2 regions of the Streptomyces sp. NPDC088124 genome follow, and region 1 is predicted to be linked to the other one. Evidence: riboswitches for the same ligand, from Rfam matches in the RefSeq annotation. Region 1 holds a riboswitch; the other holds the start of a gene.
The links. Region 1 has a riboswitch for cobalamin ahead of AB0P17_RS16015 (ABC transporter substrate-binding protein). Riboswitches for the same ligand answer to the same signal wherever they lie in the genome.
Positions count from the first base shown of each region.

Region 2: another riboswitch for cobalamin. It lies ahead of AB0P17_RS34680 (CbtB-domain containing protein); the one in region 1 lies ahead of AB0P17_RS16015 (ABC transporter substrate-binding protein).

Region 1 covers NZ_JBFBJB010000017.1:22,074-26,299, reverse strand. The annotation lists gene AB0P17_RS16020 (iron chelate uptake ABC transporter family permease subunit) at 1-659, opposite strand, end outside; gene AB0P17_RS16015 (ABC transporter substrate-binding protein) at 764-1,843, opposite strand; cobalamin riboswitch at 1,911-2,093, opposite strand; gene AB0P17_RS16010 (response regulator transcription factor) at 2,181-2,849, shown strand; gene AB0P17_RS16005 (hypothetical protein) at 2,816-4,168, opposite strand; gene AB0P17_RS16000 (ATP-binding protein) at 4,161-4,226, opposite strand, start outside.
Region 2 covers NZ_JBFBJB010000058.1:55,019-59,244, forward strand. The annotation lists gene AB0P17_RS34665 (HAMP domain-containing sensor histidine kinase) at 1-1,158, shown strand, start outside; gene AB0P17_RS34670 (GlsB/YeaQ/YmgE family stress response membrane protein) at 1,228-1,491, shown strand; gene AB0P17_RS34675 (histidine phosphatase family protein) at 1,529-2,182, opposite strand; cobalamin riboswitch at 2,214-2,361, shown strand; gene AB0P17_RS34680 (CbtB-domain containing protein) at 2,398-2,637, shown strand; gene AB0P17_RS34685 (CbtA family protein) at 2,668-3,510, shown strand; gene cbiE (precorrin-6y C5,15-methyltransferase (decarboxylating) subunit CbiE) at 3,675-4,226, shown strand, end outside.

The DNA of each region.
Region 1 (4,226 bases):
CCGAAGGCGAACGCGTCGAGCGTGCGCGCGTACCCGCCGCACACCGCCAGCGCCACCAGCAGGACGGCGCCGCAGACCTGGACATCGGTCCAGCCCGCGCCGCTCAGCGAGCCGAGCAGCCAGAACAGCACCCCGCGGGTGGTCTCCGCGTCGGCGGCGGTCAGGACGACGAAGGAGGTGAGGGCGGAGAAGAGCTGCATCGCGGCCACCCCGGAGAGCACCACCCGGTCCGTCGTCCCGCCGAGCGTGTGGCTGAGCAGCAGCACCATCCCGAACGAGCAGAGCGCGCCGAGGAACGCCCCGCCCGAGACCGACAGCGCCCCTCCCCCGACCCCGAGCACGACCACCAGGACCGCGCCGGTGGACGCCCCCGAGGAGACGCCGAGGACGAAGGGGTCGGCGAGCGGATTCCGGAGCAGGGACTGCATGATCGCGCCGCACACCGCGAGCCCCGCGCCGCAGACGGCCGCCAGCAGGGTGCGCGGCAGCCGCAGGTTCCAGACGATGCCGTCGCGGATCGGGTTGAGACGCGGTTCGCCCCGGCCCAGGTGGGCGCCGACGACCGACCAGACGTCTCCGACGCGGAGGTCGGCGGGCCCGATGGTGATCGCCACGGCGACGGAGAGGGCGAGCGCGGCGAGGCCACAGGCCCACCCCACCGGGCTGACCCAGGCCGCGGCGCTCCGGACCTCGCGGGAGCCGCCGGGGTCCGGCGGCGCCGGGCTCCCCGCGGCGGGCGTCCGCGACGCCCGCTCCGCGGTGCTCACTTGGCGGGTGCGTACGCGCGCAGCGCCGCCGCCACCCGCTCGACGCCCTCCACGGTGCGGATGCTCGGGTTCATCGCCTGGCCGCTGAGGCGTACGTACCGCTGGTGCTTCACCGCGTCCATGGCCCTGGTGACCGGGTTGGCCTCCAGGAACTCGATCTTCTTCGCCGCCGACTCGGCCGTCTGCGCATCGCGCGTGAGGTCGCCGATGACGAGGAAGGCGGGGTCGCGGTCGGCGACCGTCTCCCAGTTGATCTGGGGCCACTCGTCGTGGGTGTCGTCGAAGACGTTCTCCGCGCCGACGGCCCGCGTGATGATGCCGGGCGCGCCGCAGCAGCCGCCCATGTAGGGGGCCTCGGAGTTGGCGAACCAGTACAGGACAGTGGTGCCCTTCGCCTTCTCCGTGTCGACCCCGGCGACCGCCCTCGCCATCCGGTCCCGCAGCCCCGCGACGAGCCGGTCACCGCGCTCCTCGACGCCGAACACCGTGGCCAGGTCGCGGATCTCGCCGTAGACGTCCTCCATCGCCAGCGGCGTCGCGCGGGATCCGTCGGTGTCGCCGGAGTTGTCCTTGGCGCAGTCGGACGGCGAGACGTACGCCGGTACGCCCACCTTCTCGAACTGCGCGCGCGTGGCCACGCCGCCCTTGCCCAGGGTGGACTCGAAGGAGGCGGCGACGAAGTCGGGCTCGGCGTCCAGGACCTTCTCGAAGGAGGGGCTGTTGTCGGCCAGCCGCTCGACCCCGGCGTTCTCCTTCTCCAGGCTCTTCGGCAGCGGGTCGGTCCAGGTGGCGGTGCCGGCCATGCGGTCGCCGAGGCCGAGGGAGAGCATGATCTCCGTGGTGCCCTGGTTGAGCGAGACGGCCCGCTCGGGCGGCGCGTCGATCCGTACCTCATGACCGCAGTTGGTGACGGTACGGGGATAGCCGACGGCCCGGTCGGAACCGGAACCGGATGCGGCCCCGGCCCGGGAAGCGGAATCAGCTCCGGAGTCCGAGCCGGTACCGCAGCCGGTGAGCAGCAGGGCGCCGGCGGCGAGGAAAGGAGTGGCACGGCGGGCGAGGCGTGCGATCGGCACGGAGTCGTTCCTCTGCGTCGAGGGCTCATGCGCGGAGCCCGGTCGTACGGTGCTCCCCCGCCACGGGACGCGGACGGAGGCCGCCAGCAGGTCTTCGGACTCGGGGTCACCCGGACGGAGGCGCCTTCCCGGACTGCCGTCCAGTGGCCGATGCCCCGCCCGTCGCCCTCACCGCTGCGCGTCAGCTCCGGATTCCCACCGGATTCCCTGACCCACGTACATGGGTTCGACTGGCCTCGGCAAGCTATCACAGGCGGTTTTCCGCCCCACACCAGCACTTTCCGGCGCTTTCCGCCCGCCGGCGATCGGGGCGAACGGGGGCGGCGGACAATGAGGCATGCCGGAAACCTCGCCCGTGAGTGTCGCTCTGATCGACGACCATCCCGTGGTCCTCGCGGGCATCGAGTCCTGGTACGCGGCGTCGGAGCGGCCCATCGCGGTGACCGCCAAGGGGCCCGACCTGTCGGTGGCGACGGCGGGGCCGGGACGGGACGCGGATGTGGTGGTGCTCGACCTCCAGCTCGGCCCGGGCAGGCCGGCGGGGCTGCCCGCCTACTCCGAACTGCGCCAACTCGTCGCGGGCGAACGGCAGGTGATCGTCTACACGATGCAGGACAGCCAGGAGACCGCGCTGACCTGCCTGGACCTGGGGGCGTTCACGTACCTCACCAAGGCCGAGGGCGAACGGCACCTCATGGCGGCGACGCTGGCGGCGGCCGACTGCCGCCCGTACACACCGCCCGCGCTGGCCGGGGCGTTCGGCAGCGACGCCCGGAAGGGGCGGCCCGCGCTGACGCCGCGCGAGGTGGAGGTGCTGCTGGAGTGGTTCCAGTCGGAGTCCAAGGCGATGGTCGGGGCGAGCCTGGGGCTCTCGGTCCGTACGGTGAACACGTATCTGGAGCGGGTGCGCATCAAGTACGCCAACGCGGGGCGGCCCGCGACGACCAAGGCGAACCTGGTCGCGCGGGCCATTCAGGACGGGCTGACGTCACTGGACGAGCTGTGACCCCGGTCGGCGGGCGCGGACACAGGCACGGGCACAGGCACAGATCCCGACGCGGATGACGACGCGGTGAGCGCGTCCTCGGGGGCGTCGGCCGGGGCATCGGCCGGGCCGTCGAGGGTGCACGACGCCTCCACCAGCAGCCGCCCCTCGCTTCGCACCGTGCGCACCCGTACCCCCGGCTCGGTCGGTTCGGGGATCTCCGTCGGCGCCGTCGCCGGGCAGTCGGTCACGACGCTCACCCGCACCAGGCCGCCGCCGCGCACGACCGTGGCGCGGGCGTCGCGCTCGGCGGTCGCGAGCGCGGCCAGCACCGGCTCGGTGAGCGCGCGGCGCAGCCGCCGGTCGACCGGGGCGCAGGCCCCGCGTACCGCGAGCTGTACGTCGACGCCGTGGCGTTCGGCGACGTCCATACCGGCGCGCAGTTCGTGGAGCAGCGGATCGTGCGCGTGGTCGCGTTCCGCGAAGAGCCGTCTGAGCCGGGCGGCCTCGACGGCGGAGCGGCGCCGGGCGCCCTCGTCCCCCGGGTCGAGCGAGCCATCGGCGAGCCCGGTCAGCAACGGCATGACGGAACGGTCCAGTTCGGCGTAGCGGGCCCGCTGGTCGGCGTGGACCTGCGCGGCGACGGCGGCCTCCGTACGGACCCGCTCCTGCTCGCGCGCCGTGGCGCTCGCGGCGGCGGCGCAGTCACCGAGCGAGCGGGCGAGCATCGCGGCGGCGACCTGGAAGGTGCAGATGGCCAGGGCGCTGACGGCCATCCCGGAGGCGGCCTGCCGGGTCGGCACCCCCGCGAGCAGCAACTGCGCCAGCGTGAGGACGAGATGGCCGCCGATGAAGACGAGCGTCGGCCGCAGCCCGGCGTCGAAGAGCAGCAGCACCCCGAACCAGCCGATCTCCAGGAACGTCCAGTGCGGGGTCCCCAGGAAGTCCGCCACGGGCAGCCGGCTGGTGGAGACGGCCGACGCCACGAGGGCGCAGGTCAGGCCGAGCACCACCCACGGGCGCGGCCGGCCGCGCCCGTCGGCGCCGAGCAGCGCGTCCGCCATGATGAGGAGGGTCAGCAGGGTGAACGCGGAGAGCTGGACCCAGGGCTGGTCGTAATCGCGCAGACTGGCGAGGAGGGCGGGCAGCGCCAGCCCGAGGTGCACGGCGGTGAGGATGAACAGCCCGGCCACGCGCAGCCCGGCGCGCATGTCCCGGGCGATCCGGTCGGTCAGCGGATCGGCGGCCGGGATGTCCGCCCGGACGTCGGCCGGGACGTCGCCCGGGACGTCGGCCGCATCCACAGCGCCCGGGATATCCGCCTCCGTCTGGTCAGGCACGGGGCCACTCCAGCCGTACGGTCGTGCCCTCGCCGGGGCGGGAGACGATCACGGCCCG
Region 2 (4,226 bases), on a different contig from region 1:
GCGGTGAGCCGGCTGGTGCTGAACCGCCGCCTGGTGAGCCGCCTGCGGCGGTGGCCGGTACGCAGCCGGCTCAGCGGGGTCGTCACCGGGCTGTGCGCGCTCGCCATGGCCGCCACCGCCGCCGTCTGGCTGGGCAGCGGCGACCCCGCCGCGATCGTCGCCGTGGAACTGGTCGGGCTCGCGCTGGTGGCCCTCGTCACCACCGCCGTGGTCCGCTGCGAACTGCGCCCCCTGGAGGAGGCGGCGCGTACGGCGGACACGGTCGCGTCCGGGGACCTCGACCACCGGCTCGCCGTGGCCACCCAGGCCCCCGCCACCGAGGTCGGCCGGCTGGTGGACGCGCTGAACCGCATGCTGGACCAGGTCCAGGCCGCCCTCACCGCGCGTGAGACGTCCGAGGCGCGCATGCGCCAGTTCGTCGCGGACGCCTCGCACGAGCTGCGTACGCCCCTGCAGTCCCTGCGCGGTTACGCCGAGCTCTACCAGCACGGTGCGCTGCCCGACACGGCCGCGGTGGACGAGGCGGTGGACCGGATGCTCGCCGAGATTCTGCGCATGACGCGGCTGGTCGAGTCGATGCTCATGCTCGCCCGCTTCGACGACGAGGGCGAGGCGGCCGAGGCGGAACAGGAGCCCGTCGACCTCAGCCGGGTCGTCACGGAATCCTGCCGGGACGCCGCAGCCGTCGAACCGGCACGGCCCCGTACGGTCGACGTCCGGCCGGGGGTGACCGTACTGGGCGACGAGGCACATCTGCGCAGCCTGCTGGCCAACCTGCTGGGCAACATCCGTATGCACACACCGCCCGACGCCTCCTGCGCCGTCGAACTGCGCGCGGCGGACGGACACGCGACGCTCCGGGTCCGGGACGCCGGGCCCGGCATCCCGGAAGAGGCCGTCGCCCATGTCTTCGACCGCTTCTACCGGGCCGGCAAGGGGCGCGGCCGGGGCGGCGGGGGCGGCGGGGACAGGGGCGGGCACGGTGGGACCGGCCGGGGCAGCGGTCTCGGGCTGGCCATCGTGGCCGCCGTCGCGGAACTCCACCGGGCTCGCGTCCGTCTCGACAGCGCGCCCGGCCGCGGGACGCTCGTCGAAGTCACCTTCCCGGTCGCGCCGGGCGGCGGGACGGGCGGCGGGACGGGCGGCCCGCAGGACTGAACGGGGGCATGGCGGGCAGACGTTCGGTCAGTACCGCTTTCGACAGCAAGCGGGCGCAGAGGAGGGGACATGGAGATATCCGGCTTTGTCGCAGCCATTGTCGTCGGCATCGTCATCGGCGTGCTGGGACGGCTCGTGGTGCCGGGGCGGCAGCGCATCGGGGTGCTGCTGACCATCGGCGTCGGTATCGTCGCGGCGCTGGTCGGTACGTTCGTCGCGGCGGCGTTCGGCGTCGCGGACACCCGGGGCTTCGACTGGATCGAGCTGGCCATCCAGGTCGGTCTGGCGGCGGTGGGGGTGGCCGCGCTGGACCGCGCCAAGGGCCGCGGCTGACCACTGCTCCGTCCGTTGTCCTCGGCAGTTGTTTCCGTCAGTTGGCTCCGTCTTCGTCAGAGCCTTCGCCGGCGGCTTCGTCAGCGCCGGCGAGCGGACGGCCGCCGTGCAGGTTCCAGCGGCCGTCCCGCCCGGTGAACTCCGTGACGGTCAGCGGCCGTACGTCGAACCGCCAGAACGCGGAGGCCGGTGCCGAGAGCGCGTGCAGGGCGGCGGCGCGGACGATCTCCGGTTCGGCCACGGCGATCACGCGGGGGGTCTCGGGGTTCAGCGTTTCGAACCACCGGCCGACGCGGGCGTAGAGCGCGAGCAGCGTCTCCCCGCCGTGCGGTGCGGCCGACGGGTCGGCGAGCCACGCGCTCACCCGCGCCGGTTCCGCGGCCGCGACCTCGTCGAGGGTCCTGCCCTGCCAGCGCCCCATGTCCCACGGCGCGAGTTCCGGCACCGGCCGCGCGTCCAGGCCGAGCAGGCCGGCGGTCGTACGGCAGCGGGGCGAGGACGAGACGTACACGGCGGCGCCGCGCGGGAACTCCTCCCGTACGGCCTCGGCCTGTCGCACCCCGGCCGCGTCCACCGCCCGCGGCGCGACGCCGGGCCCGTCCTCGGGAAGGTCGCCGAAGCGGGCCGCGCGCAGGGCCGGGCCGATGGCGGGTGAGATGAGCTGCACGCGGATCGTCGCGCGGATCGTCATAACGAAAGGCCCCCTTGGCCCGTCCGCCGGTTCGCGGTACCTTCACGTCGTTATCCACGACGGCGAGACGGAAGTCCGGTGAGATTCCGGCACGGTCGCGCCACTGTATGCCGGTTCCGGCCGCGTGCCACGCGGCGGGGGAGCGGTGAGTCAGACCCGATGGCCGTCGTTCGAGCTCCATCAACGGGACGCGAGTTCCCTCAGGAGGATGTGCCATGGCTCAGTCCATCGCGCCTGCGAACACCGCTCTTTCGCCCACCTCTGCCACCGGCGCCGCCCCGGCCCCGCTTCCGCTGCGCGCCGTGCTGCCGTGGGCGGTCTTCGTCGGCACCCTGATGCTGGTGCTGCTCTACTTCGTCGGCGCCGAACAGGGCGCGACCTCGGTGATCTCCGGTGCCGGTGTGCACGAATGGGTGCACGACGGCCGTCATCTGCTCGGGTTCCCCTGCCACTGACCGCTGACGGAAACAGCGGAGATGACGCGCATGCATGCCTTCACCGTCAGAAACCTCCTGGTCCGCGGCATGGTCGCGGGCGTGCTGGCCGGACTTCTCGCGTTCGCGCTGGCCTACTTCGCGGGTGAGCCCTCCGTACGGGACTCCATCGCGCAGGAGGAGACCCGGTCCGCCCCGGCGCATCAGCACGGCGCCGCGGCGGACCCCGTACCCGTAGGGGAAGAGAGGGAGGGAGAGGAAGAGGAAGAGGAACTGGTCAGCAGGCCGGTCCAGTCGACGTTCGGGCTCGCCACCGGTGTGCTGGTGTACGGGGTGGCCCTTGGCGGCATCGCCTCGCTGGTCTTCGCGGTGAGCCTGGGCAGGATCGGCCGGTTCGGGCCGCGGGCGACCTCGGCGCTGGTCGCGGGGGCCGCCTTCACGACCGTCTACCTGGTGCCGTTCCTGAAGTATCCGGCGACGCCGCCCGCCGTGGGCAATCCGGACACGATCGGCAGGCGCACGACACTGTTCTTCCTGATGATCCTGCTCAGCGTGCTGCTGGCGGTCATCGCCGTCATCGCGGGGAGACGGCTGGCGCCGCGGCTCGGCAACTGGAACGCGTCGCTCGCCGCGGGCGCCGGTTATGCGGCCGTCGTCGCCGTCGCGTGTCTGGTGCTGCCCGCCAACGCGGACGCCGTCCCCGCGTCCTTCCCCGCGGCGCTGCTGTGGGAGTTCCGGCTCGCCTCGCTCGGGGTGCAGGCGCTGCTCTGGACGGCCTTCGGGCTGATCTTCGGGGAACTGGCGGAGCGGATGCTCCGGCCGCAGGCGGTGGCCGGAGCATCCGTCGCGCCGCCGGGGGCACCCGTCGGGGAGCCGCGGGCGGCCGGACAGTAGAGTGCGGGGTCGGTCTTCTCCCAGCTCAGAGGTGTACGGCAGTGAGCGTTCCGCCCCCTGGTCCCGCGCCGGCCTCTGATTCCGCGCCGTCCGCGTCGCCGACTCCTGATTCCGCGCCGTCCGCGTCGCCTGCCCCGTCCGCGTCGCCGGTCCCGAGTCCGCCGGTGACCGTGGTCGGGATCGGCGCGGACGGCTGGGCCGGGCTCTCCGGCGCGGCGCGGGAGGCCCTGCGCGGGGCGGACGTGGTCATCGGCGGGCCTCGGCAGCTCGGCCTGCTGCCGGCCGGGGAGTGCGCGGGCGAGCGGGTGGCGTGGCCGTCGCCGCTGCGCCCCGCCGTGCCCGGCCTGCTCGCCGCACACGCCGGGCGCCGGATCGCGGTGCTGGCCAGCGGGGACCCGATGTTCTACGGGATCGGGCGGGCGCTCGGCGAGGTCGTCGGCGCGGCGGCGCTGCGCGTGCTGCCGCATCCGTCGTCCGTCTCGTACGCCTGCGCCCGGCTCGGCTGGCCGGTGGAGGAGACGGAGGTCGTCACGCTCGTCGGCCGCCCCGCCGAACGCCTCACCGCCGCGCTGCACGACGGCCGCCGGGTGCTGGTGCTCAGCACCGGGGCCGGGACGCCCGAGGACGTGGCGGCGCTGCTCCGCGCGCGCGGCTACGGGCCGAGCCCGCTGCACGTACTCGAACAGCTCGGCTCGGAGCGGGAGCGGCACCGTACG